DNA from 3 places in the Streptomyces sp. NPDC093598 genome. Region 3 is predicted to be linked to each of the others. Evidence: riboswitches for the same ligand, from Rfam matches in the RefSeq annotation. Region 3 holds a riboswitch; each other region holds the start of a gene.
What was found. A riboswitch is a leader RNA that binds a small molecule or an ion and turns the genes downstream of it on or off. The one in region 3 is predicted to bind cyclic di-AMP.
Positions count from the first base shown of each region.

Region 1 (10,332 bases), on a different contig from region 3:
GGCCAGCTCGACGGCGTCCAGGGTCTCGGTGAGGGAACCGATCTGGTTGACCTTGACCAGCAGGGCGTTGGCCGCGCCCTCCTCGATGCCGCGGGCGAGGCGCTCGGGGTTGGTGACGAACAGGTCGTCGCCGACGAGCTGGACCTTGTCACCGAGCTTGGCGGTGATGGTCTTCCAGCCCTCCCAGTCGTCCTCGAACAGCGGGTCCTCGATGGAGACGAGCGGGTACGCGTCGACGAGCTCCGCGTAGTACTCGGTCATCTCGGCCGCCGAGCGCTCCTTGCCCTCGAAGGTGTAGACGCCGTCCTTGTAGAACTCGGAGGCGGCGACGTCGAGCGCCAGGGCGATCTGCTCGCCGGGGGTGTAGCCGGCCTCGTTGATCGCCTCGAGGATGAGGTCGAGGGCCTCGCGGTTGGAGCCGAGGTTCGGGGCGAAGCCGCCCTCGTCGCCGAGGCCGGTGGCCAGGCCCTTGCTCTTCAGGACCTTCTTCAGCGTGTGGTAGACCTCGGCGCCCCAGCGCAGGGCCTCGGAGAAGGACTCCGCGCCGATCGGGGCGATCATGAACTCCTGGATGTCCACGTTGGAGTCGGCGTGCGAGCCGCCGTTCAGGATGTTCATCATCGGCACCGGCAGCAGGTGCGCGTTCGGGCCGCCCAGATAGCGGAACAGCGGCAGGTCGCTGGCCTCGGAGGCGGCGTGGGCGACGGCGAGCGAGACGCCGAGGATGGCGTTGGCGCCGAGGGAGCCCTTGTTGTCGGTCGCGTCCAGGTCGAACATCGCCTGGTCGATCAGGCGCTGCTCGGTGGCGTCGTAACCGACCAGCTCCGGGCCGATCTGCTCGATGACCGCGAGGACGGCCTTCTCCACACCCTTGCCGAGGTAGCGGTTCGAGTCGCCGTCGCGGAGCTCGATGGCCTCGAAGGCGCCCGTGGAGGCGCCGGACGGGACGGCGGCACGACCCGTGCTGCCGTCGTCGAGGCCGACCTCGACCTCGACCGTGGGGTTGCCTCGGGAGTCCAGGATTTCCCGGGCTACGACGACGTCGATGGACGGCACGAGCATCTCCTTCTTGAAGTGACACGGTGACGCGGGCCGCGTGGACCCGGCGCGAGGTGCGGGCCTGTGGTGGCTCGCGACATGAGCCTAACCGGCTCCGGGCGATCGGCCACCGGGTCGCCCACCCCATGGACAGAACCGAGAGTAAATTGTTTCCGAACGGAACAAAGCCGGTTCGCGAAGTCCGGCAGAAAAAACCCCGCTCCGGTGCGTACGGGGGATGACGCACCGGAGCGGGGAGCCCGTGGACCCGGGCGGGCCGGGTGGGGCGGGCCGCTGCTTACTTCAGGTGCAGCTGCTGGCCCGGGTAGATGAGGTTGGCGTCCTCGACGATGTCCTTGTTCAGCTGGTACAGCTTCTCCCAGCCGCCCTTGACCTTCTCCTCCGCGGCGATCGAGCTGAGGGTGTCACCCTTGACGACCTTGTACTCGCCGTCACCCTTCTTGACCTTCTTGCCGGTCGGGGTGGTGACGGTCTTCTTGGCCGCCGGACGCTCCTCGGAGCGGGAGGCCGGCTGCTGCTGGGTCTGGCGGGTCTCGGTGCTCTGCTGGTTCTGCTGGCTCTGCTGCGAGGAGCTGCCGGAGTCGCTCGAGGAGCCGCCGCCGGTGTAGCCGGCGCTCGACAGGCCCTTGCCGCACACCGGCCAGGCACCCTTGCCCTGGCTCGCCAGGACCTTCTCGGCGATCTCGATCTGCTGGGCCTTGGTGGCCTGGTCGGCGGTGGAGGCGTACTTGGTGCCGCCGTAGCCGGACCAGGTGGAGGCGGAGAACTGCAGACCGCCGTAGTAGCCGTTGCCGGTGTTGATGGACCAGTTGCCGCCGGACTCGCACTGGGCGACGGCGTCCCACTCGGAGGCGGTGGCGGCGGAGGCGTTGCCGGCCGCCATCAGCGGGGCGGCGACGGCGGCGCCGGCGACACCGGCGACGGCGATGGCGCGGGTGGCCTTGGACGGACGGCGGTGCTTGCCCTTGCCGGAAAACAGCATGGATGGATCCCCTCACCGACGCCTGCGAGGTGAGCTGTCGGGTTCGGGCCGGTTGAGTTGCCCGGCCGCGTCCCTCCCGGGACACGGCTTCACCCCAAGCCCTTCCGGCGCAACTGTCCGGTCGGGCACCTACCTTGGGTCCCCCGCTCCTGCCTACGGCGCTTGACGCGACGACTGTTCCCGTACGGCCGCTGGCAGGATTCGGCGTTGCGGCAGCCGGGGCTCGCGGTGACGAGCGGTCACGACCGTAGACACGCGATCCCCGGAATTTCAAAGACGATCAGGGCTTCTGAGATCTATCTCTCACCGGTCTTATACGGGACATTCGGCGCGAAACGTGACGTGAACTCACCCGGTTTCGGGGCGACTTCGACCGCCGTTTCCGCACTGCCCGGACGACTACCTCTCGTCCGCTTCGACCCCTGTCGTGAGCGTCTGACCGGGGAGGATGAGGTTCGGGTCGGTACCGACCGTCTGCTCGTTCCCGTCGTAGAGAGAGTGCCATCCGCCGTCGAGGTCAAGGGAGTCGGCGATGGACCAGAGGCTGTCGCCGACACCCACGATGTAGGAGCCCTCGGACGCGGCACGGGAGGCGTCGTCGCCGCGCGAGGCGTGGCGGCCCGAGGATTCACCCTCGCGGCCGTGCGCGGGCGCGGAGCTCTCCTCGGCGCTGGGACCGCGGTGGCGGCCGGAGCCGGTGTCGGTCAGGGCCGAAGAGTCCTCGCCCTGGCGCGAGTTGCCGGACCCGTCACTTCCGGGGGTGGCGGAGGGGGAGCTGTCGGGGGTCTGGCCCTGCTCCTGCTTCTGCCCTCGCTCCAGAGAAGAGGAATCGGACGACTTGTCGGACTTGGCGGTTTCATCCTTCGAGTCCGACTGCACGTCAGGTGACGACGAAGCGCTCGAGGAAGGAGTCGATGAAGGGGACGGCTCGACGGAGTCGAGCAGACCGGGCGAGTCCACCTCGCCGGATGATTCGGACGAGTCGGACGAGTCCGACCCCTTGTCCTGCTGGAGGCCGGAGAGCAGTCCGCAGGTACGCCACGCGCCGACCCCCTGGTCGGCGAGGATTCTCTCGGCCACGGATATCTGCTGGGAGCGACTGGCCAGATCGGCGCTCGCGGCGTAGTCGAGACCGCCGTGGTTCTCCCAGTCCTCCTGGGACAACTGCAGGCCGCCGTAGTAGCCGTTGCCGCTGTTCTGGCTCCAGGCGCCGCCTGTCTCGCAGTCCGCGACCCGGTCCCAGGTCGTGCCGTCGGCCGCACTGGCACCGGAGGCCCCGAGGAGTGGGATCGCGATGGCGGAGCCGGTCACTCCGGCCGCCACGAGGAGAGCCGGAGCCTGGCGGGGGCGACGGTGCCGACCGTTCCCGGAGAGCATACGGAGACCTTTCGCGAGACAGCAGTGATCGGCGCGGCCGAAGAATCCCGGGCCGCGTTGAGGGGTGAACGTATCGGCAGACGATCACTTGTCACAAGTTCATGCCGCGTAGATCACGTGAAGATCACAACTCTGATGTTTCGTCACTTTCAACCGGTGCGAACTCCACCGGCAGGGTGCGCAGCCCGCGCATGATGAGGCCGCCGCGCCAGCGCAGCTCGGCCGGATCCGCCGCGAGCCGGAGGTCCGGGAGGCGGGTGAGGAGGGTGGCGAGCGCGGTCTGGCCCTCCAGGCGGGCGAGCGGCGCGCCGAGGCAGTAGTGGATGCCGTGGCCGTACCCGAGGTGCTGGTTGTCGCGGCGGGCGAGGTCCAGCACGTCCGGATCGGCGAACCGCTCCGGGTCCCGGTCCGCGGCGGCCAGGACGACGAGGACGGGGTCGCCGGCCTCGATCTCCTGCCCGCCGATGGTGAGCGGCTGCGTGGCGAAGCGCCAGGTGGCGAGTTCGACGGGGCCGTCGTAGCGGAGGAGTTCCTCGACGCCGGTCTCCAGGAGGCCGGTCTCCCCCGCCGCGAGGGACGCCTGGAGCCGTGCACGCTCCTCGGGGTGGGTGAGCAGCGCGTAGGTGCCGTTGCCGATCAGGTTCACGGTCGTCTCGAAACCGGCGAACAGCAGGATGAAGGCCATGGCCGCCGCCTCGTTCTCGGTGAGGTGCTCGCCGTGGTCGGAGGCGCGGATGAGACCGGAGATGAGGTCCTCGCCGGGGGCCGGCTCGGCGGGCAGCGCCTCCCGCTTGCGGTGGATGAGGTCGGCGAGGTAGCCGCGCATCTTCTTCACGGACCGCGCCACGCCGCCCCTGGGCCCGCCCTGGTGACGGATCATCATGCCCGCCCAGTCGCGGAAGTCGTCCTGGTCCTCGCGGGGGACACCGAGGAGGTCGCAGATGGCGTAGATGGGCAGCGGGAAGGCGAACTCGTGGATCAGGTCGGCGGACCCCTTGCGCGCGAACCCGTCGATGAGAGTGTCGGTGAGCTCCTGCACCCGCGGCGCGAACTCGGCGACCCGGCGGGGTGTGAACGCCTTGGACACGAGCCGCCGCAGCCGGGTGTGGTCCGGCGGGTCGATGTTCAGCAGATGCGTCATCAACTCGGCCTTGCGCTCCCCGGGGATCCCGGTCTTGCCCTTGGCGTGCGCCGGTTCGTCGTGATGTGCCGGATTCTTGGAGAGCCGGCTGTCGGCGAGCGTCTGCTTGGCGTCGGCGTAGCGCGTGACCAGCCAGGCCTCCACACCGCTGGGCAGCCGCGTCTTGTGGACGGGGCTGTGCTCGCGGAGCCAGGCGTAGGCGGGGTAGGGGTTGCTCGCGAACTCCCAGGAGAACAGCTCGGGCATGCCGGGCACGTCATGTTCCATGCCATGACCCTACGCAGCGCCTGCCCCGGCACCGGCCGCCGCTGTCAGAGGCCGTCCCTACTCTGATCGCGTCGAGATCTGGGAGGAGGGGGCTGGTACGTCAACTACCACACCGGCGCGGAGGCGTTCGTGGTGTTCGCCTGCAGGGTCTTCCGCGATCCGCGCCGGCAGGCGCAGGGGCGCCTGCCGGCGCAGGCGTACGCCCGCTCCCTCGGGATCCCCGAAGCGCAACTGGACTGGGAGGACCGACCCGCCGGACTCAGCCCTCCGCCTCCTTGATCGCGTCGCGGTACGCGCGGGCCGCCGCTCTCAGGGCCGCCTCCGGGTCGACGCCCTCCGACTCGGCGCGCACGGCCAGGGCCAGGAGCTCGTAGCCGATGCCCTCGACGGGTGGGAGGGGTATGTCCAGGTGCGCTGTGCGGGCGCGGGAGGCCAGCTTGGCGGCGAGGGCGAGGCCGGGCTGGCCGAGGGGGATGCCCTCGGTGATCGAGGTGCGCTGCTTCTCCACCGCCTTGGTGCGCAGCCAGTGCTCCTTGACCTCCTCGGGGGTCGTGGCCGTCGCGTCGCCGAAGACATGCGGATGGCGGTGGATCAGCTTGGCGACGAGGCCGCCGGCCACGTCGTCGATGGAGAAGGGCTCCGCCCCGTCTTCCGGGCGGCCTTCCTCGGCGATGCGGGCGTGGAAGACGACCTGGAGGAGGACGTCGCCGAGCTCCTCGCGCAGTTCGTCGCGGTCGCCCTCCTCGATCGCCTCGACGAGTTCGTACGCCTCCTCGATGCCGTACTTGGCCAGGCCCTTGTGGGTCTGCCGGGAGGACCAGGGGCACTCGACGCGGATGCGGTCCATGACCTGGACCAGGTCGAGCAGCCGGGCGCCCGGGAGGTCGTAGGAGGCGGGCAGCAGCTCCAGCTCGGGCATGGCGATGCGGCCGGTTCCGGCGAGGCGTGCCAGACCGTCCGTCAGGACCGGTTCGCCCTCACCCGTCGCCACCACGACCACCGTGCGGCCGCCGGCGCAGACGTCGACCAGCTCCTGGGCGGTCGGGGACGCCTCGTCGACCGGTATCCCCGCCTCGCGCAGATACGGCAGCTGCGGGTGCGTGCCGTCCGCGCACAGCACCAGGTCCGCCGCGTGCAGTGCCTGCCAGGCGGGCCAGGAGAGCAGGCCGGGGGCGACGCGGTGGCTGGTGGTGAGCAGGATGATGCGGCCGGGGGCGGCGGCCGCGTCGGGAGCGGTCCGCTCGGGGCCCGGGGTGGCTTCGGGGCTGTTGGCGTTCACGGTTCGAAGCTATCCCACGCCGCCGACAGCACCCGAAGTCGTCCACAGGGGCCGGGGATGCCAGGTGCCCTACATGCCCTGCTGCGTCTGTGCCGCCGTGACGTCCCGCACCCAGGGCGTCTTGGCGTCGGCGCGGCTGCTCTTTCGGACGTCCCAGGTGCCGTAGCGCGGGTTGAGGTCGACGTTCAGGTCCTTGGAGGCGTCGGAGAGGGCCTTCCAGAACTCGGGGCGGTCGGTGTTCGTGCCGAGCTTCTCGGCGAGCTTCTGGGCCTCCAGCTGGAGGCGGAGGTTCTCGTCGAGGCGCTGGGGCGGGATGCCGTACTGCTGGAGCCAGGTCGTCTCCAGCGCCTTGGCGCCACCGGCCTGCTGTTCCAGGCCGGATCGCATCTGCTGGACCTCCTTGCGGGAGACGCTCACTCCGGCGTCCTCGGCGGCGCGGTGCAGCACCCGGTCCAGGACCATGGTGTGCAGGGTGTCGCGGGTGAGGGTGCCGGTTCTCGCGATGGCCTGCTGGTACTGGGCCTCGTCCTGCACGGCCGCCCGCTGGGCCGCGCGTACCTCACCGACCCGCTCGTCCAGCTGGGAGACGGTGATCCGCTGGCCGCCCACCACGGCTGCCGCGCCGGGATGCGCGTCGTTCCCGCAGGCGGTGAGCAGGGGCGCCGCGGCGGCGATCGCGGCGGTGAGGAGGAGCGCGGTGCGACGGCGGCGGTGCAAGGAAACCTCCCGAGGAGATGCAACGACAGGTGCGGCGCGCAGCGCCTCCACCAGGGGTGGTGGTCGGGCGACGGGCGGGCGCACAAGGTCTTGCGATGATCGATGGTAGGCAGTGGCCAAGCTCTGGCCAACCCATTCGACCAACGATTCACCGCGACTTCCGGCATCGCCGCGCCCCCCGGGGCGGTCGTCAGCCGCGGACCTGCCCCAGCCACTGCAGCGTCCTGCGGATCTCCGCACCGAGCGGGTGCCCGGGGCCGTGGGTGCGCTCCACGTCGTGCAGCAGCCGGGCCAGGGTGTCGTGGGCGGCGCCGCGGTCGCCCAGGGCCAGCAGGAGATGCCCGATGCGGCGGCGGACGTCGTGCGCGAGCTCGGGGCCGCCTGCGGCGACGTACTGGTTCTCGTAGTACGGCAGCACCGCCCGGTACTCGGCGAGCGCCGCGGCCGGTTCGCCCAACTGTTCGAGGCACTGGGCGGCCTCGTACCGGAAGCGCAGGGCCTGCGGGTCGGCCTGGCCGGCCTCGGCGGCGCGTTCGTCGGCGAGCCGGCGCAGCTCGGGCAGGGCGCGGCGGTACTGGCCGTCGTCCAGGAGCGTCGCCGCGTACTGCTTGCGCAGGGTGCGGACGACCGGGGAGTGCGCGCCGTGCTGTTCGGCCGCTGCGGGCAGGATCGCCCCGAGGATGTCGACGGCCTGGGTGACGCGGCCCTCGCCGAGGAGCCGCTTGACCTCGTCGACGGCGCGGGCGATGTCCGTCTTCCCCGCTGCCTCGGTGACGGGTGCGGCGGGCGTGGGCCGGGGCGCGGGGGTGCGCGCACGATCCGGCCAGGGGGCGTGCGGGCGCAGGAACGGGCGGGTGGGATCGAGTGCCGCTCCGGTGGGCGTCCCGCGCGCGGGCAGGAGCAGTTCCAGGTGCTCGTAGACCTCCTGTGCGGAGGCGGGCCGGTGCTGCGGGTCCTTGGCGAGGAGGCGCAGCACGAGCGCTTCCAGGGCCTCGGGAATTTCGGGGCGGATACGGCGCACGGGCAGCGGGGGCTCGTACAGGTGCCGGTGCAGGACGCCGAGTGCGGTGGAGCCGGAGAAGGGCACGTCTGAGCTGAGCAGTTCGTGCAGGACCACGCCGAGTGCGTACAGGTCGGTGTACGGGCCGACCGCGCCGCCCATCGCCTGCTCCGGGGCCATGTAGGCGGGCGAGCCGATGGGGGTGCCGGTGTGGGTGAGGCGGGTGGTGTCCGCGTCCATGACGGAGGCGACGCCGAGGTCGAGGACGGTGACCGTGCCGTCCTGCTTCACCATGACGTTGCGCGGCTTGAGGTCGCGGTGGACGATCGGCACGGCGTGCACGGCGCTCAGCACGGCGCACAGCTGAGCGGCAACCGCGACCGCCCACTGCCAGGGGTACGGGTCGTGCTCGGCGAGGTGCCCGGCGAGGTCGGCGCCGTCGATGTACTGCATGACGAGGAACAGCTCCTCGCCCTCACTGCCCGCGTCGTGCACGGTGACCAGGCCCGGATGATCGACCTGCGCGGTCACCCGGCACTCGCGCACGAAACGGCGGCGCAGTTCCTCCGCGTCCTGGCCGGCCACCTTGTCGGGGCGCAGCAGCTTCACCGCCACGCGCCGGTCGAGCCGCTGGTCGTACGCCGTCCACACCTGGCCCATGCCGCCCTGCCCGAGGACGGTGGACAGTTCGTAGCGGCCGGCGACGACACGTCCTGCCGCCGCGGTCACCTTCCGCCCTCGTGATTGCCGTGGCCTTCGCCTTCGTGCCGGCGCAGGTAGTCGCTGAGCTCGTCGAGCTCGGCCCGGACCTGGTCGATGCGGGCGGGCGCGGGGTGCTGGGAGGACGGGGGCGGCTGTACCGGGCCCGGGACGTGAGGTGTGGCGTCGCGGGGCACGGGCGTGTGAGGCACGGGCGTGTGAGGCGCCGGGTGCTGCGGGACCGGCGTGGAGTTGGGGGCGTAGGGCGGCGCGGGGTGCGGATAGCCGTAGGGGGTGTGGGTGACGGTCGGTGCGTGGGGCGACGCGTAACCGGCGAGCTGCCGACGCTCACCGTGGTGGGCGATGTCCACGACGAGGAAGTAGATGGCGGCGGCGGCCCCGAGCAGAAGGATCAGGGCCAGGGCGATGTCGGTCCGGTTGTCGTCCTCCGGCAGCGCGCCGATCACCGCGAAGCCCGTGATGGACAGCGGCAGGCTCGCCCACGCCAACACCCAGTCGAGGGCCCGTCCGCGCAGGACGGCCACCCGGAACAGCGGTACGCAGGCCAGCACGCCGCACGTGAGGAAACCGGCGGCGGCGAACAGCACGCGCAGGGAGATGACCGTTGCCGCGCTGCGGGGAGGCGGCGCCGCGCCGTGGCCGTACATGACTGCTCCTGGACCGGTGTGGCCGATGGGGACGGACGTGCGAAGGACAGACCCTGTTGGGGAATCCGAGCGTATAGCCCGACACGGACAACCGGTCACGGGTTGTACCGAACCGTTGTCATGCTGATCACTTCGTGTGTACGGCCCGTCCCCGAGCCGGTCGCGACCCGACGGTCCGTCACGCCCTACAACGGGTGCCGCATCCACACGTTGGGTTCGACGTACACCGCATACCCGCGCTCCACTTCGCAGCGCACGGGCACCAGACCGCCCGGCACCTCGATGTCGCCCTCCGTGTCGAAGGGCAGGCCCGTCCAGCGGCGCCAGTCCGCGAGCGGTGCGGCCACCGTCATGGACGCCGGTGCCACCGAGTCGATGGTGGCGCCGGCCCGGGCGTGGACGCGCAGCCACGGGTCCTGGGGCAGGCCGTCGGGGCGGACGCGGCGGGCGTACTCCTCCATCGGCGTATGCGGTTCCAGGTGCTTGGCGTTGGGGCGGACGGGGGCGACGACCTCGCGGAAGCCGCGGGCCCGGGCGTTGTCGCGCATGGCCGAGAGCATCAGCGCGGACAGGCCGCGGCCTTGGGCGTGCGGGGTGATCGAGACCGAGATCGCGCTGACCGTGTCGGGGCGGACCCCGCGGCGCAGGTCGGAGAACGCCCACACCAGGACCGTGTCCCAGCCGTTCCCGGGCAGTCGGCCACGGCCCTCGGCATCCAGGGCGAAGGGCACGCTGTAGGCATTCGCGACGACCTCACCCTGCTCGTCCTCGGCGAACAGGACGTACTCCGGGAGTTCGGCGGCGATCCGGGGGAAGTGGGCGGCGCCCACGAGGTCCTGGATCGTGAACTCGGGCCAGCTGTCCGCCATCCCGACGACCCGCTCCAGCATGTCCGGGCGGTCGGCGAGGCTCGATATCTTCGACTGCATGCGATCACGGTAGGCATGAGGGCGCACGGCCGGAACCGAATTACGACGTGAGGGCACGGTCCGCCACTCGGGGAGTCCTGGCTCGGCGAGCGGCGATCACCATGACCACCGTGGACAACAGGGCGATGCCTGCGCCGACGTAGAGCGGTGAGGTGTAGCCGAGGCCCGCGGTGATGGCCAGGCCTCCGAGCCAGGCGCCGAGGGCGTTGCCGAC
Region 1 is NZ_JBIWIV010000006.1:93,722-104,053, forward strand. It holds gene eno (phosphopyruvate hydratase) at 1-1,056, opposite strand, end outside; gene ACIRDU_RS20445 (transglycosylase family protein) at 1,337-2,041, opposite strand; cyclic di-AMP (ydaO/yuaA leader) riboswitch at 2,046-2,212, opposite strand; gene ACIRDU_RS20450 (transglycosylase family protein) at 2,441-3,418, opposite strand; gene ACIRDU_RS20455 (cytochrome P450) at 3,543-4,826, opposite strand; gene ACIRDU_RS20460 (nucleoside triphosphate pyrophosphohydrolase) at 5,086-6,105, opposite strand; gene ACIRDU_RS20465 (SurA N-terminal domain-containing protein) at 6,175-6,822, opposite strand; gene ACIRDU_RS20470 (protein kinase) at 7,013-8,509, opposite strand; gene ACIRDU_RS20475 (hypothetical protein) at 8,548-9,189, opposite strand; gene ACIRDU_RS20480 (N-acetyltransferase) at 9,375-10,118, opposite strand; gene ACIRDU_RS20485 (MFS transporter) at 10,159-10,332, opposite strand, start outside.
Region 1: linked by a shared signal. The riboswitch ahead of ACIRDU_RS20445 (transglycosylase family protein) and the one ahead of ACIRDU_RS11805 (M23 family metallopeptidase) in region 3 are both predicted to bind cyclic di-AMP.

Region 2 (10,332 bases), on a different contig from region 3:
GCCTTGCTCAGCAACTCCCAGTGCAGACGCTGCTGGTGCGCGAAGTTGGTCCGGCGCTGCGACTGCGCGGCCTCCTCCAGGTGCTCGATCCGGGCGCGCAACGCATGGAACGCGGGCCATTGCAGGGCCAGGGCGACGGCGGCACCCGCCGCCAGGCCCATACCTGCCGAGGCGGTGGCCCTCAGTCCTCGAAACCCAATTTTCTGTGTGGCCATGTCAACCCCCGGTTCAGGCGGCCGTCCGCCGGTCGTCGGGGTGCGGGTCGACTGGAGGGGACCGGCGAGCGATGGGCGGCGCTTGCCGTCTCCCAGAGTGCCGAGCGGCTCTGATCGGCGGGGAGGCGGAGAGGAGGCGCACGGAGGGAAGCGAGGGTCGCACAAACCGGCGCCATGCCCAACGTCTGCCCCGCGAGTGGTGCTAACAATCGTTCACTTCGGCGTGGATCTCACGGCTCGTATCCTGGGGCGGCATCCCCATTTCCCACGTGTGCCGGGAACGCGAGCCGGTGCACGCGTCGGCGCGAGAGAGGTCGCACGGTGAGTCAGCCGAGTCCGAAACCGCAGCAGATCCCGGTCGTCGTCCTGGCCGGCTTCCTCGGCTCGGGAAAGACCACCCTGCTCAATCACCTCCTGCACCGCAGTGGTGGCAGCCGAATCGGCGCCATCGTCAACGACTTCGGGGCGATCGAGATCGACGCGATGGCGGTGGCGGGATCGCTCGGCGACTCGACGGTCTCCCTCGGCAACGGCTGCCTGTGCTGTGCCGTCGACGCGAGCGAACTGGACCAGTACCTGGAGCGGCTCGCGGAGCCCTCCCTCGGCATCGACGTCATCGTCATCGAGGCCAGCGGTCTCGCCGAGCCGCAGGAACTCGTGCGGATGCTGCTCGCCAGCGAGCATCCGGGGGTCGTGTACGGCGGGCTCGTCGAGGTCGTCGACGCCGCCGAGTTCGACGACACCCGGGCCAGGCACCCCGAGATCGACCGGCATCTCGCGCTGGCCGACCTCGTGGTGGTCAACAAGCTCGACCGGGCGGCGGACGGCGAACGCGTCCTCGGGCTGGTGCGGTCCCTCGTCGACCACGCCGCCGTCGTCCCGGCCTCCTACGGGCGGATCGACCCGGAATTCCTCTTCGACTGCCGGCCGAGCGAGGAGCGCATCGGGCAGCTGTCCTTCGACGACCTGCCCCACGACGACGACCCCGATGAGAGCGACGCCTGCGACAGTGACCACGACGAAGGCCACCACGACGACAACCCGCACCCACGCGCTTCGGACGACCACACCGGACACCTGCACGCCGCCTACGACAGCCTGTCGTTCGTCTCCCCGGACCCCCTCGACCCGCGCCGCCTGATGGCGTTCCTCGACAGCCGGCCCGAGGGGCTGTACCGGATCAAGGGCTACGTCGACTTCGGGCCGTACGACGTCCGCAACCGCTACGCCGTCCATGCCGTCGGGCGGTTCCTGCGCTTCTACCCCGAGCCCTGGCCGGCCGGCGGCGAACGCCTCACCCAGCTGGTCCTCATCGGCTCCGGGATCGACGTTCCCGCCCTCGGCAAGGAGCTGGAGGCGTGCAGGAGCGAGGCCCCACACGCCGACGAGCACGGCATGTGGGGCGTCCTGCGGTACGTACGCGGTCCCGGAGAGGATCTCGCCGATCCGGCCTAGACCGGCCCGGCCACCACCGACACCGTCTTCGCCAGGGACACACCCGAGCCGTCGCGGCGCGGGTCGATGTCCGGGAGCGCCGCCGGGGTGCCGTTCTTCTGCGCGGCGAGAGCCGGGACGGGGCCCGCCCAGGCCAGGGACAGGCAGTCCTCGCCCTTCAGGAACCGCTGACAGCGGACGCCGCCGGTGGCGCGGCCCTTGCGCGGATACTGGTCGAACGGCGTCAGCTTGGCCGTGGTCTGGACGGAGTCGTCCAGCGTGCCCCGGGAGCCCGCGACGGTGAAGACGACGGCGTCCACGGCCGGGTCCACCGCCGTGAAGGAGATGACCTTCGCACCCTCGGCGAGCTTGATGCCGGCCACACCGCCGGCCGGGCGGCCCTGCGGGCGGACCTGGGACGCCTGGAAGCGCAGCAACTGCGCGTCGTCGGTGATGAAGACCAGGTCCTCCTCACCGGTGCGCAGCTCGACCGCGCCGACGATCCGGTCACCCTCCTTGAGGGTGATCACCTCGAGCTCTTCCTTGTTGGCCGGATAGTCCGGCACCACGCGCTTGACGACGCCCTGTGCCGTGCCGAGCGCCAGGCCCGGCGACGACTCGTCGAGCGTGGTCAGGCAGACCACCGTCTCGTCGTCCTCCAGGGAGACGAACTCCGCCAGCGGGGCGCCTCCCGCGAGGTTCGGCGCCGACAGCGTCTCCGGGAGCTGGGGCAGGTCGATCACGTTCAGTCGCAGCAGCCGGCCCGCCGAGGTGACCGCACCCACCTCACCGCGGGCGGTGGCCGGCACCGCCGAGACGATCACGTCGTGCTTCACACGCTTGGCACCGGCGTCCTCCGCGAACGGCTCCCCGTTCGCCGTACGGGCCAGCAGGCCCGTGGAGGACAGCAGCACCCGGCACGGGTCGTCGGCCACCTGAAGCGGCACGGTCGAGACCGGGGCACCGCCCGACTCCAGCAGGACCGTACGCCGGTCGGTGCCGAACTTCTTGGCGACCGTGGCCAGTTCGGAGGAGACCAGCTTGCGCAGCTCCGCGTCCGAGTCGAGGATGCGGGTCAGCTCCTCGATCTCCGCGTTGAGGCGGTCCTTCTCCGACTCCAGCTCGATGCGGTCGTACTTGGTCAGACGGCGCAGCGGTGTGTCGAGGATGTACTGCGTCTGCACCTCGCTCAGCGAGAACTGCTCCATCAGGCGCTGCTTGGCCTGCGCGGAGTTCTCGCTGGAGCGGATCAGGCGGATGACCTCGTCGATGTCCAGCAGGGCCGTCAGCAGGCCCTCGACCAGGTGCAGCCGGTCGCGCTTCTTGCCGCGGCGGAACTCCGAACGCCGCCGCACGACGTTGAAGCGGTGGTCGAGATAGACCTCCAGGAGCTCCTTGAGGCCCAGCGTGAGCGGCTGGCCGTCGACCAAGGCCACGTTGTTGATGCCGAAGGACTCCTCCATCGGCGTCAGCTTGTAGAGCTGCTCCAGGACCGCCTCCGGCACGAAGCCGTTCTTGATCTCGATGACCAGGCGCAGGCCGTGCGCGCGGTCGGTGAGGTCCTTGACGTCGGCGATGCCCTGGATCTTCTTCGAACCGACCAGGTCCTTGATCTTGGCGATGACCTTCTCGGGGCCGACCGTGAACGGCAGCTCCGTGACGACGAGACCCTTGCGGCGGGCCGTCACGGGCTCCACCGACACCGTCGCGCGGATCTTGAACGTGCCGCGCCCGGACTCGTACGCGTCCCGGATGCCGGACAGACCGACGATGCGGCCGCCGGTGGGCAGGTCGGGGCCCGGGACGTGCTTCATCAGGGCGTCGAGATCCGCGTTCGGGTACCTGATCAGGTGGCGGGCGGCGGCGATGACCTCGCGCAGGTTGTGCGGCGCCATGTTCGTGGCCATGCCGACCGCGATGCCCGAGGCGCCGTTGACCAGCAGGTTGGGGAAGGCGGCGGGCAGGGCCACCGGCTCCTGCTCCTGGCCGTCGTAGTTGGGGTTGAAGTCGACGGTGTCCTCGTCGATCGACTCCGTCATCAGGCTCGTGGCCTCGGCCATCCGGCACTCGGTGTACCGCATGGCGGCCGGCGGGTCGTCGTTGCCCAGCGAGCCGAAGTTGCCGTGGCCGTCGACCAGGGGGACCCGCATCGAGAAGGGCTGGGCCATGCGCACGAGGGCGTCGTAGATCGACGCGTCGCCGTGCGGGTGCAGCTTGCCCATCACCTCGCCGACGACACGGGCGCACTTGACGTACCCGCGCTCGGGGCGCAGCCCCATCTCGCTCATCTGGTAGACGATGCGGCGGTGCACCGGCTTGAGGCCGTCGCGTGCGTCCGGCAGGGCGCGGGAGTAGATGACCGAGTACGCGTACTCGAGGAAGGAGCCCTGCATCTCGTCGACGACGTCGATATCGAGGATCCGCTCCTCGTACGAGTCGTCGGGCGGCGGGGTCTTCGTGCTGCGGCGGGCCATCGCTGCCGGCTCCTCCTGTTACTGGTCGCTCGCCTACGGGGTGTTCACGTCCGTCACGAGACGTCGACCGTGCTCAGCCCTTCGGGCCTCCGCGCGCTCGCCCTCTCGTCACCGACCGCCCCTGCGGCTCGCTCATGTTGCTGCGATCCGGATCTGACGCCGACCATTGTGGACCGCCGCACTGACAACCGGGACCAGGGCCCGGTTCAGGACGCCTCTCGCGCTGTCGGGCCCAGGTCGCCGCCGGGAACTTCACCAGGGCCTCGCACGCTTGCATACAGTGGCAGGACCGGCAGGAATCCGCGGTCTGAACAACCGCTCAGCGATCGAAGGGACGTACATGCCCATGGGTCACACGGCCACAGCCCAGGCAGGCTCCGGGGGCCTGACAGCGACCGAGCACCGCCTGGCCAACGGCCTGCGCGTGGTGCTCTCCGAGGACCACCTGACCCCGGTCGCGGCGGTGTGCCTCTGGTACGACGTCGGCTCACGCCACGAAGTCAAGGGGCGTACCGGCCTGGCTCACCTTTTCGAGCACTTGATGTTCCAGGGTTCCGCCCAGGTCAAGGGCAACGGCCACTTCGAGTTCGTCCAGGGTGCGGGCGGCTCGCTGAACGGCACGACCAGCTTCGAGCGGACCAACTACTTCGAGACCATGCCCGCCCACCAGCTGGAGCTCGCCCTCTGGCTGGAGGCCGACCGCATGGGCTCCCTGCTGGCCGCGCTCGACGACGAGTCGATGGAGAACCAGCGCGACGTCGTCAAGAACGAGCGCCGCCAGCGCTACGACAACGTGCCGTACGGCACCGCCTTCGAGAAGCTGACGGCCCTCGCCTACCCGGAGGGCCACCCCTACCACCACACCCCGATCGGCTCCATGGCCGACCTGGACGCGGCGACCCTGGAGGACGCGCGCGCGTTCTTCCGCACCTACTACGCGCCGAACAACGCCGTGCTCTCCGTGGTCGGCGACATCGACCCGGAGCAGACCCTCGCCTGGGTGGAGAAGTACTTCGGTTCCATCCCCGGTCACGACGGCAAGCCCGCCCCGCGCGACGGCTCGCTGCCGGAGACCATCGGCGAGCAGCTGCGCGAGGTCGTCGAGGAGGAGGTCCCGGCGCGCGCCCTGATGGCCGCCTACCGGCTGCCGCACGACGGCACGCGCGCGTGCGACGCGGCCGACCTGGCCCTCACCGTCCTCGGCGGCGGCGAGTCCTCCCGCCTCTACAACCGGCTCGTGCGGCGCGACCGTACGGCCGTGGCGGCCGGCTTCGGCCTGCTGCGGCTCGCCGGTGCGCCCTCCCTGGGGTGGCTGGACGTGAAGACGTCCGGTGACGTGGAGGTCCCGGTCATCGAGACCGCCATCGACGAGGAGCTCGCCCGGTTCGCCGAGGAGGGCCCCACGGCCGAGGAGATGGAGCGCGCCCAGGCACAGCTGGAGCGCGAGTGGCTGGACCGGCTCGGCACGGTCGCGGGCCGCGCCGACGAACTGTGCCGGTACGCCGTGCTGTTCGGCGACCCGCAGCTCGCCCTGACCGCCGTCCACCGTGTGCTGGAGATCACGGCGGAGGAGGTCCAGGAGGTCGCCAAGGCCCGCCTGCGGCCCGACAACCGCGCGGTGCTCGTCTACGAGCCCGTCGCCGACGAGACCGACGACGCCGAGGACATCGCAGCCGCGGCCACCGACGAGAACGAGGAGGCGGCCAAGTGACCGAGCTCGCCACGATGGACTTCCACCCCCGGCCGCAGGCGGGTGACGCCCGGCCCTGGGCCTTCCCGGCCCCCGACCGCGGCACGCTCGACAACGGCCTGACGGTGCTGCGCTGCCACCGCCCCGGCCAGCAGGTCGTCGCCGTGGAGGTGCTGCTGGACGCCCCCCTGGACGCCGAGCCGGCCGGCCTCGACGGCGTGGCCACGATCATGGCCCGGGCCTTCTCCGAGGGCACCGACAAGCACTCCGCCGAGGAGTTCGCCGCCGAGCTGGAGCGCGCCGGCGCCACCCTCGACGCGCATGCCGACCACCCCGGCGTCCGGCTCAGCCTGGAGGTGCCGGCCTCCCGGCTCGCCAAGGGACTGGGCCTGATCGCCGACGCCCTGAGGGCGCCCGCGTTCGCCGACAGCGAGGTCGAGCGGCTGGTCCGCAACCGCCTCGACGAGATCCCGCACGAGCTGGCCAACCCCTCCCGTCGCGCCGCCAAGGAGCTCTCCAAGGAGCTGTTCCCGGCAAGCTCGCGCATGTCGCGGCCCCGGCAGGGCACCGAGGAGACGGTCGCCGCGATCGACTCCGCGGCCGTACGCGGCTTCTACGAGAAGCACGTCCGCCCCGCCACGGCCACCGCCGTGGTCGTCGGTGACCTCACCGGCATCGACCTCGACGCCCTGCTCGGGGACACGCTGGGCGCCTGGACGGGCTCCTCGGCCGAGCCGCGCCCGGTGCCGCCGGTGACCGCCGACGACACCGGCCGGGTCGTTATCGTGGACCGCCCGGGCGCGGTCCAGACGCAGCTGCTGATCGGCCGGATCGGCCCGGACCGGCACGACCGTGTGTGGCCCGCGCAGGTGCTCGGCACGTACTGCCTCGGCGGCACCCTCACCTCCCGCCTGGACCGCGTCCTGCGCGAGGAGAAGGGCTACACCTACGGCGTGCGGGCTTTCGGCCAGGTCCTCAGGTCCGCCCCGGACGGCACGGGTGCCGCGATGCTCGCCATCAGCGGTTCCGTCGACACGCCCAACACCGGCCCCGCGCTGGAGGACCTCTGGACGGTGCTGCGCACCCTCGCCGCCGAAGGCCTGACCGACGCCGAGCGGGACGTCGCCGTGCAGAACCTGGTCGGCGTGGCGCCGCTCAAGTACGAGACGGCGGCGGCCGTCGCGAGCACGCTGGCCGACCAGGTCGAGCAGCACCTGCCCGACGACTACCAGGCCGCCCTGTACCGGCAGCTCGCCGCCACCGGCACCGTGGAGGCCACCGCGGCGGCCGTGAGCGCCTTCCCGGTCGACCGTCTGGTGACCGTCCTCGTCGGTGACGCGGCGCAGATCAAGGCGCCGGTGGAGGCCCTCGGCATCGGCGAAGTCACCGTCGTCGCCGCCGAGTAGCGGCACGCGCGTAGGGGCCCTGGTTGTCTTCCAAGGCACCAGGGCCCCTTTATGCCCGAATTGGTACGGAGGTTGCCTGTCTGCCCTGTGGGATGCGCTACAAAAGCCGGGATCCGTTTGGGAATTGAAAGTGGTGCCGCTTAGCGTCATCCGGGCTGTTCGTCAGGCAGTGCGCCGCACCCGCGGCACCGGACAGTCATCGCCGAGTCCCCGTACGGCGCGAGCCAGGGGAGCCGGGGACCCACCGCAGTCCCTGGGGTGAATCGGACGCCCGCGCGAGCCGCGAGGGAGTCCGTAGGAGACCTTCCTGCTCCGAACCCGTCAGCTAACCCGGTAGGCGAGAGGGAAGGAAAGGACCAGCCACTACATGGCGTTCACTCGCGCCACCGGGAAGCACCGTCGTCCCAGCAGGATCCAGCGCGGCACCGCCCGCGCGGCGGGCGTCGCGGCCCTCGCCACCACCGGCGTGATCGGCACCGTGGCGGCCCCCGCGGCCTTCGCCGCCGAGCCCAGCCCCGAGCAGACCGGCCTCACCCCGGTCGTCACCATGGGCGACACCGTGGCCCAGCAGATCGACGCCCAGGCCATCGCGCAGCAGCAGGCCGCCGACGAGGCCGCCGCCAAGCGGAAGGCCGAGGAGGCCGCGCGCAAGCGGGCCGCCGAGTTGGCCGAGAGGGCCAAGGAAGCGGCCGAGAAGGCCCGCGAGGCCAAGGAGCGCGCCGCCCGCGAGGCCGAGCGCAAGCGCCTCAACGCCTACGTGGCCCCGATCTCCGGCTCGTACGTCTCCACCGGCTACAAGGCCAGCAGCGGCCTGTGGTCCTCCGGCAGCCACACCGGTGTCGACTTCCACGCGGCCACCGGCACCTCCGTCCACGCGGTCGGCGCGGGCACCGTCGTCGAGGCCGGCTGGGGCGGCTCGTACGGCAACCAGATCGTGATCAAGATGAACGACGGGACGTACACCCAGTACGGCCACCTGTCCTCCGTCGGCGTCTCGGTGGGCCAGCAGGTCACCCCCGGCCAGCAGATCGGCCTGTCCGGCGCGACCGGCAACGTCACGGGGCCGCACCTGCACTTCGAGGCCCGCACGAGCCCCGAGTACGGCTCGGACATCGACCCGGTCGCCTACCTCCGCTCGCACGGCGTGAACGTCTGACCGACACCTCTCGGCGTCTCCGAAGCCCCGGCTCACCGAGCCGGGGCTTTCGCGTTTACGGCGGCGCGCTGTCCAAAAAATATCCATGGATTCCCGCCTGCCGTCGGAAATTCCGGCTCATTGCAATAGAGTCACGGAACACGCGCCGCTCGCCGGCGTTTCACGGGGATTAAGCGGAGGTCGGTCATGCGTATTCCCGCGCACTCGGTGTGCACGGCCATCCGGGACGACATCGTCGCCGGTGTCCACGCGCGCGGCAGCCGGCTCACCGAGGAACTCCTCGCGCGCCGCTACGGCGTCTCGCGGGTCCCCGTCCGGGAGGCGCTGCGCACCCTGGAGGCCGAGGGCTTCGTGGTGACCCGGCGGCACGCGGGCGCGTGCGTGGCCGAACCCACCGAGCAGGAGGCCGCCGACCTGCTGGAGATGCGCATGCTGCTGGAGCCGCTGGGCGCCGCCCGCGCCGCCCAGCGCCGCACCGAAGCGCATCTGAAGGTCCTGCGCGGCCTGGTCCGGCTGGGCCAGGACCGGGCCCGCCGGGGCAACAGCGACGATCTGCGCTCCCTGGGCGGCTGGTTCCACGAGACGCTCGCCCAGGCCTCCGGCAGTCCCGCGCTGACCTCGATGCTCACCCAGCTCCGCCACAAGATCGCCTGGATGTACGCCGTGGAGGCGCCGCTCAGTCCGGTGGAGTCCTGGACCGAGCACGGCGCGATCGTGGACGCGGTGGCGCGCGGGGACGCCGAGCGCGCGCGGGCGGTCACGGCGCTGCACACCGAGCGCGCGACGGGCGCGCACCGCCTGCGCCTCGGCTCCGCCGGGGAGCGCGCCGACCGTGTGAGGAACTCGCAACATCCCGTAAACACGGCGAGCCTGCGGCATTAACACGGCAGCCGTATACAAAGAGAGCAGTAAATTCCCGGGGGCCTATTTCCGCTGCCCGAAATCGAGGAATTCCCAGCCTCTACCGTCCGGGAATGGCGAAGGGCCCGCCCAATGAATTCGGACGAGCCCTTCGTTGTGCGCCGGATCAGGCGCTCGGGAAATCAGACGGTCTCGGGCAGTTCCTCGAGACCCTCGGAGACCAGCTTGGCCAGCCGGTCCAGGGCGGCGTCCGCGCCCTCGGCGTCGGAGGCGAGGACGATCTCCTCGCCGCCCTGGGCGCCGAGGCCCAGGACGGCCAGCATCGAGGCCGCGTTGACGGGGTTGCCGTCTGCCTTGGCGATCGTCACCGGGACGCCTGCGGCCGTGGCGGCTCGGACGAAGATGGAGGCGGGGCGGGCGTGGAGACCCTCGGCCCAGCCGACGTTGACGCGGCGCTCAGCCATGTGTTGCTGCCCTTCGGTGTTCAGGGTTGTCTAGACCAGTTTCCCATATCGTGAAGCTGCGCCGGGAGCGGTCTCGAAGACCGCCCCGGGGTGCCGTCGGATCGCGGCCTCGACCCGACTGACGCCCACCACAGACTGCCTCGCGCCACTGTCGGACGCTAGCCGTACTCTGGGGCCCATGCAGACCTCGCCGGACCGGCACGAGTATCCCGCCCACTGGGAAGCCGACGTGGTGCTGCGCGACGGGGGTACCGCGCGCATCCGGCCCATCACCGTTGATGACGCCGATCGCCTGGTCAGCTTCTACGAGCAGGTCTCCGACGAGTCGAAGTACTACCGCTTCTTCGCGCCGTACCCTCGCCTGTCCGCCAAGGACGTCCACCGCTTCACGCACCACGACTTTGTGGACCGGGTGGGACTCGCGGCCACCGTCGGCGGCGAGTTCATCGCCACCGTACGCTACGACCGGATCGGCGCGGACGGAACGCCCGCGTCCGCACCCGCCGACGAGGCCGAGGTCGCCTTCCTCGTGCAGGACGCCCACCAGGGCCGCGGAGTCGCCTCCGCCCTGCTCGAACACATCGGCGCCGTCGCCCGCGAGCGCGGCATCCGCCGGTTCGCCGCAGAGGTGC
Region 2 is NZ_JBIWIV010000011.1:126,443-136,774, reverse strand. It holds gene ACIRDU_RS27715 (DUF6082 family protein) at 1-215, opposite strand, end outside; gene ACIRDU_RS27710 (CobW family GTP-binding protein) at 537-1,670, shown strand; gene ACIRDU_RS27705 (DNA topoisomerase (ATP-hydrolyzing) subunit A) at 1,667-4,123, opposite strand; gene ACIRDU_RS27700 (M16 family metallopeptidase) at 4,464-5,834, shown strand; gene ACIRDU_RS27695 (M16 family metallopeptidase) at 5,831-7,219, shown strand; cyclic di-AMP (ydaO/yuaA leader) riboswitch at 7,410-7,574, shown strand; gene ACIRDU_RS27690 (M23 family metallopeptidase) at 7,587-8,375, shown strand; gene ACIRDU_RS27685 (GntR family transcriptional regulator) at 8,562-9,257, shown strand; gene ACIRDU_RS27680 (HPr family phosphocarrier protein) at 9,419-9,700, opposite strand; gene ACIRDU_RS27675 (GNAT family N-acetyltransferase) at 9,879-10,332, shown strand, end outside.
Region 2: linked by a shared signal. The riboswitch ahead of ACIRDU_RS27690 (M23 family metallopeptidase) and the one ahead of ACIRDU_RS11805 (M23 family metallopeptidase) in region 3 are both predicted to bind cyclic di-AMP.

Region 3 (10,332 bases):
CTACGCGCTCAGCCAGCAGGGGGTCGAGATCGCGCCGCTGCGGGCGGCCGGCGCGGCGGCGGACGCGGGCACGCGGTGACCGGGTCGGCGGGACACGGGTCGCTGGGAGGACACGGCTTCACCGTGCCGGTCCTCCAACTGGGCGACGTCCTGCTGGTCACCCTCCAGGGGGAGCTGCACGACGGGATGGCCGAGCAGCTCCAGCAGGACATCACGGCCCGGATCTCGCACACCCGGGTGTCCGGGGTCGTGATCGACATCTCCGGTGTGGAGATCGTCGACTCGTTCCTGGGCCGGGTCCTCGCCGAGATCGCCGCCGGGGCCAAACTGCTGGCGGCCCGTACGGTGCTGGCCGGGATGCGCCCGGCGGTGGCGATCACCCTGGTCGAGCTGGGACTCACCCTGCCCGGCATGCGGACGGCCCTGGACGTCGAACGGGCGATGGAGATGCTCGGCGTGACCACGCGCCGGGGCGAGGGGAGTCCATGATGCAGACTTCCCGCCATGCCGGTCCGGCCACCCTGCCGATCGGCTCGGACGCGGATCTGGCGTGGGTGCGCCAGCAGGTCCGGCAGGCCGCCGCCGAGCTCGGTTTCGGGCTGGTGCAGCAGACCAAGCTCGTCACCGCGGCGAGCGAACTGGCCCGCAACACCCTCGTCCACGGCGGGGGCGGCCATGTGCAGCTCACTCCGCTGGCCATGGGGCAGTCGAAGGGGCTGCGGCTGGCCTTCGTCGACACCGGGCCCGGCATCCGCGACCTGGACCAGGCGCTGACCGACGGCTACACCAGCGGCGGCGGGCTCGGGCTCGGCCTGAGCGGGGCCAAGCGGCTGGTGCAGGAGTTCGAGGTGGACAGCCGGCCCGGTGAGGGGACCACCGTCACCGTCACCGCCTGGGCCACCGTCGTGCCGCCCTCAAGGACGGTGCCGTGATGAGCAGGGTCTGGGACGTGCCGGTGGACGACTCGACCCGGGTGCGGGACGTCCGGGTGGCGGCCGAGGAGGCCGGCGCCTGCGCCGGCCTGCCCCCGAACCGCATGGCGACCGCCGCGCTCGTGGCGACGGAGCTGGCGACCAACCTGCTGCGGCACGCGGGCGGCGGGCGGGTGCTGATCAACCTCGTCGAGCGCGCGCACGACGACGGCCACCGGCCGACCGTGCAGCTCGTCTCGGTCGACCACGGCCCCGGCATCCCCGACGTCGCTGCGGCGATGCGCGACGGCTACACCACCACCGTCGCCGCCTCGCTGGGCGCCGGGCTCGGCACGTGCCGGCGCATAGCGAACGACTTCGATCTGCACAGCGCTCCCGGCCGGGGCACCGTCGTGATGGCCCGGATCGGGCACGAGCCCGCCGTCCGCAACCAGGGGCCGCCCCCGCCGGGGCCGCGCGCCGGGGGTGTCAACGTCCCCCTCGGCAGGGCCGAGCAGTCCGGGGACGCCTGGGGCCGGGTGCGCGGCGGCGACCGTCTGACCCTGCTGCTCGCCGACGGGCTCGGTCACGGGGCGAAGGCGGCCGAGGCCTCCATGGCGGCGGTGAAGGAGCTGCGCGGCTTGGCCGAGCTGCCGCCCGTCGAGATCCTGCGGAGTCTGGGCCGGGCCCTGCGACCCACCCGGGGCGCGGCCGTCGCCGTGGCCCAGCTCGACGTGCGGGCCGGGGAGTTGAGCTTCGCCGGGATCGGCAACGTCGGCGCCCGGCTGCGGACCGACGGCACATGGAAGGCGATGCTGTCCCACCCCGGCATCGTGGGCGCGCAGGCCCCGGCGTCCGTGCCCGTGCAGCGGATGCCCTGGCACGCCGACAGCCTGCTGGTCCTGCACAGCGACGGTCTGCCCAGCCGATGGACGCCGCCCGACGACGGCGTACTCCCCGGCTGCGACCCGGCGGTGGCGGCCGCGGTGGTGCTCCGCGACGCGGGGAGCGCGGCCCGGCCGACGCGGGACGACACCTGCGTGGCGGTACTGACCGCCGGCGGCGTGAGCCGTCATGGCTCGGGCACCTGACGGGCGTTGCGGGGCGGGCGATCGGCGCTGCCGGGGGACTCGTGGGCGCAGGTTCACCGGCGGGACGATCGTCCGCCGCCCGGAACTCACTCGGTCCCGTCGCCGCCCGGAACCACCGTGTCCTGGGCCGCAAGGAATCCCCGCAATCCCCTGCGCAGTGCCGCCCGTTCCGCCGGTTCCATCGCCGCCAGCGCGGCGGCCAGGGCCCGGGCCCGGCGGCCGGCGACGTCCCCCAGCACATGCCGCCCGTGTGCGGTGAGCCACAGTTGCACCTCGCGGCGGGTGTCGGGATGCGGGGCCCGTTCCAGCAGTCCGGCCGCCGCCAGGCGGTCGCAGAGACGGCTGGCCGTGGGGAGGCCGATGTCCAGGCCCTCCGCCAGGGCCGTCAGGTTCAGGCCGGGCGCCGCCTGCACGGTGCGCAGCGCCCGCAGCTGGTGCGGGGACAGGCGCAGGGACGCCTCCTGGGCGGCGAACGACCACAGCGCCGTCAGACTCTCCACGGCATCGGCGATCTGCGATGCGACGGCCTCCGGGCCATCGCCCGGTCCCCTCGCCCGGTGGTCGCCGGGGCCGCCGAGATCGGTCACGAAACGGTCACTTCCATAAAGCTCCGGGTACTGATGAGGTCGCCCTCTTCCAAAGGCTGTACCCGGTGAACCGAGGGGCAAGCAGCCCGGTTCTGTGCCCGGCCGGACCGGGGCGGCTCAGCCGGCGCTGAGTTCCGTCAGCGCGGCGAGCGGCAGCGTGTGCTGGGTCTGGAGGACCTTCGCGCGCAGGTAGCGGACGTTGTGGGCGGTCGTGAAGACGCCCGTGGGAACGCGGTCGCGGACGCCGACGCCCAGGGACCGCAACTGGCCCGCCTTGTCGGGGTTGTTGGAGAGCAGGTCCAGCTCGCCGATGCCCAGGGCCCGGAGCATCTGGGCCGCCGCCGTGTAGTCGCGGGCGTCCTCGGGCAGCCCCAGGGCCGCGTTCGCCTCGTACGTGTCGAGCCCCTCGTCCTGGAGGGCGTACGCGTCGAGCTTGTTGTAGAGGCCGATGCCCCGGCCCTCCTGGCGGAGGTAGAGGAGCACGCCGCCGCGCTCGGCTATGCGTTCGACCGCCTCGCGCAGCTGCGGGCCGCAGTCGCAGCGGGCGGAGCCGAACACGTCCCCGGTCAGGCACTCGGAGTGCAGCCGCACCAGCGGGACCGGGCCGGGCTCGCCCAGGACGACGGCGACGTGCTCACGGCCGTCGGCCAGTCCGTGGAAGGTGACGATCTCGGCGTCGGCCTCGTACCCGTCGTGGAAGCGCAGCGGGACCCGGACGCGGGAGCGGGGGGTGGCGATGACGGCGGGGGTGTCGGGCATGCGGGGCCTCCGGGTTCCGTTCCTGTTCGGCTGCACAGCCGTCTGCTCGGATCTGCTTGCCGGATCTGCTTCAGATTTGAAGCAGATCCACGTCCGGAACCCTACTCGTGCTTGAAATTTGAAGCAATGAAACGGCGGGGCGATGTGGCGCGCGTCACGAACAGGCCGACGACGACCTCCGCCGCCACGGCACGTCGTCCGCCGCCGGCCGCGCCCCGTCCTCCTGGAGGCCCTGTGCGATCGCCGCCGAGATCTCCTCCAGCTGCCCCACCTGCTCCGCGCTGAGCCGGTCGAACACAACGCTCCGCACGGTCTCGGCATGCCCGGGCGCCGCGCGCTCCAGCACGGCGAACCCCTCGTCGGTCAGCGCCGCGATGCTGCCCCGCTTGTCGTACCGGCAGGCCTCACGCCGCAGCATGCCGTCCTTCTCCAGCCGCGTCACCGCGTACGTCAGCCGGCTGCGCGTGATCTTCAGCCGCTCGGCGAGATCGGTCATGCGCAGCCGCCGTTCCGGGGACTCCGACAGGACGGACAGGATGGAGTAGTACAGGTGCGGCATGCCGGCGTCCTGCTGGAGCTGCCGGTCGATCGCATCCTCCAGGAGCAGCGAGGCGGCGATGTAGGCGCGCCAGGCGCGCTGCTCCTCGGGGGTGAGCCAGCGAGTCGTCATGCCGCCAGTGTAGGTTTGTTTCAAACTTGAACCAAGCCCTGCACAGTCCCGCCGTCCCGACCAGCCGCGGAGCGTCGATGCCTCACCCGTACGTCCTGCTGTCCGCCGCCGTCTCCCTCGACGGCTACCTGGACGACACCGGACCCGACCGCCTGCTCCTGTCGAGCCCGGCCGACTTCGACCGGGTCGACGAGGTCCGGGCCTCCGTCGACGCGATCCTGATCGGCGCCGGCACCATCCGCGCCGACAACCCGCGGCTCCTGGTGAACTCCGACGAGCGCCGGGCCGCCCGCACGGCCGCCGGGAAACCGGAGTACCCCCTGAAGGTCACCGTCAGCGGCTCCGGCGACCTCGACCCGGACGCCCGCTTCTGGCACACCGGCGGCGAGAAGGTCCTCTACACCACCGACCGGGGCGCCGAACGCGCCCGTGCCCTCGGTCTCGCCACCGACGTCGTCCCGCTCGGCGCCGGCCTCGACTGGCGGCGGCTCCTGACGCACCTGCACGACGTCCGGGGCGTCCGGCGGCTCATGGTCGAAGGCGGCGGCCTGATCCACACCCAGCTCCTCACCCAGGGCCTCGCCGACGAACTCCAGCTGGTCCTCGCCCCGCTCTTCGTGGGCGACCCCCGGGCACCCCGGCTCTTCGGCCCCGGCGGCTACCAGGGCGGCCGCCTCCGGCTGCTGGAGTCGCAGCGGATCGAGGACGTCGTCCTGATGCGCTACGAGCCGACCGCCCCGGGCACCGGCGCCCTGCCCACCGCCGCCGACCACCACTGGCTGGCCCGCGCCTGCGAACTGGCCGACCGCTGCCCGCCGTCGGACACGGCGTTCAGCGTGGGCGCGGTGGTGGTCGCCGCCGACGGCACGGAACTGGCCCGCGGCCACTCCCGCGAGGCCGGTGATCCGGTCGTGCACGCCGAGGAGGCGGCCCTGGCCAAGATCGACCCGGCCGATCCGAGGCTCGCCGGCGCGACGGTGTACAGCAGCCTGGAGCCCTGCGCCCGACGTGCCTCCCGCCCCGCGCCCTGCGCCCGGCTGATCCTCGACGCGGGCGTACGACGGGTCGTCACGGCCTGGCGCGAGCCGGACACCTTCGTGACGGACGCCGACGGCAGCGGCCTCCTCGCGGCCGCGGGCGTGGACGTCCTCGTCCTCCCGGAGCACGAGGAGCGGGCCAAGGCCCCGAACCGCCACCTGCTGAGGTGACCCGGAGCGGGCGAGCGGTGGGTGTGCGCGAGGTGTCCCGCGGATGGCGTACACTGGTGTCACAACGACGCGGGGTGGAGCAGCTCGGTAGCTCGCTGGGCTCATAACCCAGAGGTCGCAGGTTCAAATCCTGTCCCCGCTACTGAAGGCCGAGGGCCGGAATCCAAAAGGATTCCGGCCCTCGGTGCATTCCCCGGTATCCATTACCGTCGGTGAGCGAATCACCCCGTTCCGCAGCACAACTGACGCATCGTCAAAACTCGTCAGTCACTTGCGAAGCGGTCAACTCGCCCGATTTAAGCCGGTCATGGCAGGTAAGTCCGCGTGAAAAAGGTTAATGATCAAGTGGAATCGCTGGAATACCCCTCGCGCGTCTATTAACGTTCGATAACGCAGCGCGGTCGTCCCAGCCGTCACAGAAGGCGGCTCCGTGCGCACGCGCCGAATCCCGCAAGGGAACCGGGGAACCACCACTTGGGGTGAATCGGGCGGATACCGCCGTGGAAGCACGGCAGGTATACGCGCGTAGGAGACCTTCCTGCTCCGAACCCGTCAGCTAACCCGGTAGGCGAGAAGGAAGGAAAGGAGCACGCCCACGTGGCGTCCAACCGGCCTGCCCCCGCGGCCCCGTTCGCGCCGAAGCGCGACACCGACACCTTCGGCTACGGCGGTCAGCGCACCGACGAGGGCCCGTTCCAGGAGTGGAACCCCACCGAGGAGTCCATCCGTCCCGTCCGTGGCCGGCATCGCGTCACCAAGCAGCGCGGCGGAGGCCTCGCCCGCAGCTCCACCGTCCTGGGCGTCGGCGTCATAGCCGCCGTGGGCGCCGGCGGCATGGCCAGTGCCCAGACCGGCAAGCCTCCGGTGTCCATCTCCGTGCCGGACCTGCCCTCGGTGGGTTCCCTCATCTCGGACGACGACACCCCCGAAGGTTCCGCCACCCCGCTCAGCAGCCTCGGCTCCGCCACGGCGGACACCGAACAGGCCACCTCCGACGCCGGCGCCGGCGAGGCGCTGCGCGCCCGGATCATGGCGCAGGTCGAGCACCAGCAGGACCAGATCGAGACCAAGGCCGCCCAGGACGCCGCGGCCGCCGCCGAGAAGGCAGCCGCGGAAGCCGTCGCCAAGGCGGAGAAGGAAGCCAAGGCCAAGGCCGCCGAAGCCAAGAAGAAGGCGGAGGCGGAGGCCAGGAAGAAGGCCGAGGCCGAGCGGCTCGCCGCTCTCGCCAAGCAGTTCACGCTGCCGACCTCCTCGTACACCATCACCTCCAGCTTCGGCCAGGCCGGCGCCTACTGGTCCTCCGGTTACCACACCGGACTGGACTTCGCCGCCCCCACGGGCACGCCGATCAAGGCCGTGCACAGCGGCACCATCACCGAGGCGGGCTGGAACGGCTCGTACGGCTACAAGACGGTCCTCACCCTCGATGACGGCACCGAGATCTGGTACGCGCACCAGTCCTCCATCGGCGTCAGCGTCGGCCAGAAGGTCAGCACGGGCGACGTCATCGGCCGTGTGGGCGCCACCGGCAACGTCACCGGGGCGCACCTCCACCTGGAGGTCCACTCCGGCGGCTCCGCGAGCGGCATCGACCCGATGGCGTGGCTGCGGGGCAAGGGGCTGAACCCGTAAGCGGAAGACACCCGTTGCAGCACCGGCGGCCCTGACGACGACCCCCCGACGTCAGGGCCGCCGGTTTTCCGGTGCGGTGTTTGCGGGATCTTTGCGTCCGTTGCGGAATGAGGCGTTCAGGTACGCGCGTTGACGCGGAGCATGACTTCTCTGCGCAAGCTAGGCTCCTCCGACCTCGAGGTCTTCCCGCTCGCCCTCGGCGGCAACGTCTTCGGCTGGACCGCCGACGAGGACCAGTCGTTCGCCGTCCTCGACGCCTACACCGCCGCCGGCGGCAACTTCGTCGACACCGCCGACGTCTACTCGGCGTGGGCCGACGGCAACCGGGGTGGGGAGTCCGAGACCATCCTCGGCACGTGGCTCGAGGCGCGCGGCAACCGCTCCGACGTCGTCATCGCCACGAAGGTCAGCCAGCACCCCGACTTCCGGGGTCTGTCCGCCGCCAACATCAAGGCCGCCGCCGACGCCTCCCTGCGGCGCCTCGGCACCGACTACATCGACCTGTACTACACGCACTTCGACCAGCCCGACGTACCCGTCGAGGAGATCATCGGCGCGCTCGACACCCTCGTGAAGGCCGGCAAGGTGCGGCACATCGCCGCCTCCAACATCTCCGCCGAGCGGCTGCGGGCGTCCCTGGAGTTCTCCGACCGCGAGGGACTCGCCCGGTACGTCGCCCTCCAGCCCCAGTACAACCTGGTCTCCCGCGACACCTACGAGGGCGAGCTCCAGGATCTGGCCGAGCGGAGCGGCCTCGCGGCCGTTCCGTACTACGCGCTCGCGTCCGGCTTTCTCACGGGCAAGTACCGACCCGGTACGACCGTCGAAAGCGCGCGGGCGGGCGGTGCCGCCAAGCACCTGGAGACCGAGCGGGGACGGCGGGTGCTCGCCGCCCTCGACGAGATCGCCGGGGGGCACGGCGTGCCCGTGGCCACGGTGGCTCTGGCCTGGCTCGCCGCCCGGCCGACCGTGGCGGCGCCGATCGCCTCCGCGCGGACGGTGGAGCAGCTGCCGGCGCTGGTCGGCGTCGCGGAGCTGACGCTCTCGGAGACCGAGGTCGAGCGGCTCACGCAGGCCTCGGCCTGAGCCGGGCGACAGGCCCTACGAACGGTATGGGTTGTAGGCGGGGTACGGCGCCGGCTGGTGGCCGTACCCGTACACCCCGTACACCGGCCAGGGCGGCGCCGTCACCGGGACCGGTGGGGCGGTGATCCGTGCCGCGTGGTCCAGCGCGGGGCGGGCCACCTCCCGGCGCCGCCACAGCTCGCCGAGCAGTTCCCGCTCCCGTACGGCGAAATCCGCCCCGGCGCGGTGGCGCCGGGCCCGGTGCCGCAGGAACGCCAGGGACGTCGCGTACGCCTCGTACCGCGCCACCTCCCGGGCCGCCGCCTTGCCCGCGTGACGGCGGGCGTACTGGCGGGCGATCCGCCGGGCCCGCATCGAGCCGAGCGCGTACGGCTCGGCCGGGGTCAGCCAGCCGGCCACCGCGTAGGCGGGCAGTTCCGCCCGTACGGTCTTCAGTTCCCGCTGCCGGGTCCAGATCACCAGCCACGTCAGCAGCCCGAAGATGGGCACCATGAAGGCCGCGTACACGGCGAAGAACCCGTACTGGCCGAACGCCGACGAGCCGTTCCACATCGCGTGCATGCCCATCGCGAGCAGCAGCCCGGCGAGCGGGAAGGCGATGCGGCGCAGATGCCGGCGGTCCGCCGAGAGCGCGGAGATGCCGAAGCCGATGCCGGTGAGGACCGTGAACAGCGGGTGCGCGAACGGCGACATGATGATGCGCACGAAGAAGGTCGCCGCCGTGACGGAGGCGATGCCGGTGCCGCCGGTGAGCTGGTCGGTACCGAAGGCGGTGCCCAGGTAGAGGATGTTCTCCGTGAACGCGAAGCCGGTGGCCGTCACCCCGGCGATGACGACTCCGTCGACGATGCCGGTGAAGTCGCGGCGCCGGAAGAGGAAGACCAGGAGGACGGCCGCCGCCTTGGCCGACTCCTCGACCACCGGCGCTATCACGGTCGCGCCCAGGGTGTCCGCGCTGGACGGGTCCGCCGTCGCCGTCGCTATCCATCTCGTCGCGAAGCTGTTGGCGACGATCGCTATCAGCGCCGCGGCGCAGGCGCCCCAGGCGAAGCAGAACAGCAGGTTCCGCCAGGGGCCGGGTTCGACCCGGTCCAGCCAGCGGAACGCGGCTATCAGCAGGGGCACCGGGAGAACGGCCAGCCCCAGGCCGACCAGGAACCCCTCCGTGCCGGTCTCCTCGCGGACCAGGGCGAGGATGACCAGGCCGGATATCGCGAGGAGCGTGCTCAGCGCGCCGTAGCGCACCCAGGCGGGCTGCCACCAGTGGGCGTGCCGCAAGGAGCCGGGCGTGCCTGAGCCGGCGAAGGGAGCGCCGTCGGTGGGACCGCTGGGGTACGACGGATGTGGGGGGCTGGTGGCCACGGCATTGACCCTAACGACGGATGGGCGCTGTCCGCAGGCGGGAGAGGTGCCAGGGGGGTCAGGCGCCGGCGGGGGGCTGGTCCACGTGCTGTACGCGACGGAAGAGGAGGTCGTTCACGACATGTCCCTTGTCCAGTCCCTGGCCCTCGAAACGGGTCAGCGGACGGAAGTCGGGGCGGGGGGCGAAACCACCGTCGTCCTGCGTGTTCTCGAAGTCGGGGTGGGCCGTGAGGACATCGAGCATCTGTTCGGCGTACGGCTCCCAGTCGGTCGCGCAGTGGAGGATCGCGCCGGGCCTGAGGCGGGTGGCGGCGAGGCTGAGGAAGTCGGGCTGGATGATCCTGCGCTTGTGGTGCCGCTTCTTCGGCCAGGGGTCGGGGAAGTAGACGCGCAGGCCGCCGAGGGAGTCCGGGGCGAGCATCTCGCGCAGGAGGATGATCGCGTCGCCGTTGCCGACCCGGATGTTGGACAGACCGTTGCGGTCGGCGAGACTGAGCAGATTGCCCTGGCCGGGGGTGTGGACGTCGACCGCGAGGATGTTCGTGGCCGGGTCGGCGGCGGCCATCTGGGCGGTGGCCTCGCCCATGCCGAAGCCGATCTCCAGGACGACGGGGTTGTCGTTGCCGAACAGCTCGGGCAGGTCGAGGGTCCGGCTGCCGTCGATGTCGAGGCCCCACTTGGGCCACAGGCGCTGGAGCGCGTCCGCCTGACCGGCGGTGACCCGGCTGCGCCGCGGCTGAAAACTCCGGATCCGCCGCTCGAAGTGCGACCCGGCGGGGTCGGGCTTCGGCCCGTCGGGAAAGCGGGGCTCTCCCTTGGCCCGGGTACGCCGGACGGGGACACCGGGCGTGTGCGGGTGCTGGTTCGGGTCTTCGGGGGCGTTCGCGGAGTCAGACACAGTGCCCCTGATTTTACGGCTGCGGTGCTTCGCCTGACGCCGGGTGTGGGTCGGGGCCGCGCCGGGGGGGGGCCCGTCCTCGGAACGGCGCGATGGGGTCTCACACCGGCTGACTGGCGTTGACGCAC
Region 3 is NZ_JBIWIV010000003.1:18,552-28,883, reverse strand. It holds gene ACIRDU_RS11850 (STAS domain-containing protein) at 1-79, shown strand, start outside; gene ACIRDU_RS11845 (STAS domain-containing protein) at 124-489, shown strand; gene ACIRDU_RS11840 (anti-sigma regulatory factor) at 489-932, shown strand; gene ACIRDU_RS11835 (SpoIIE family protein phosphatase) at 932-2,002, shown strand; gene ACIRDU_RS11830 (MarR family winged helix-turn-helix transcriptional regulator) at 2,089-2,589, opposite strand; gene ribA (GTP cyclohydrolase II) at 2,707-3,348, opposite strand; gene ACIRDU_RS11820 (MarR family winged helix-turn-helix transcriptional regulator) at 3,503-4,018, opposite strand; gene ACIRDU_RS11815 (dihydrofolate reductase family protein) at 4,096-5,226, shown strand; tRNA gene ACIRDU_RS11810 (tRNA-Met) at 5,295-5,368, shown strand; cyclic di-AMP (ydaO/yuaA leader) riboswitch at 5,656-5,812, shown strand; gene ACIRDU_RS11805 (M23 family metallopeptidase) at 5,824-6,858, shown strand; gene ACIRDU_RS11800 (aldo/keto reductase) at 7,000-7,944, shown strand; gene ACIRDU_RS11795 (PrsW family intramembrane metalloprotease) at 7,960-9,306, opposite strand; gene trmB (tRNA (guanosine(46)-N7)-methyltransferase TrmB) at 9,365-10,204, opposite strand.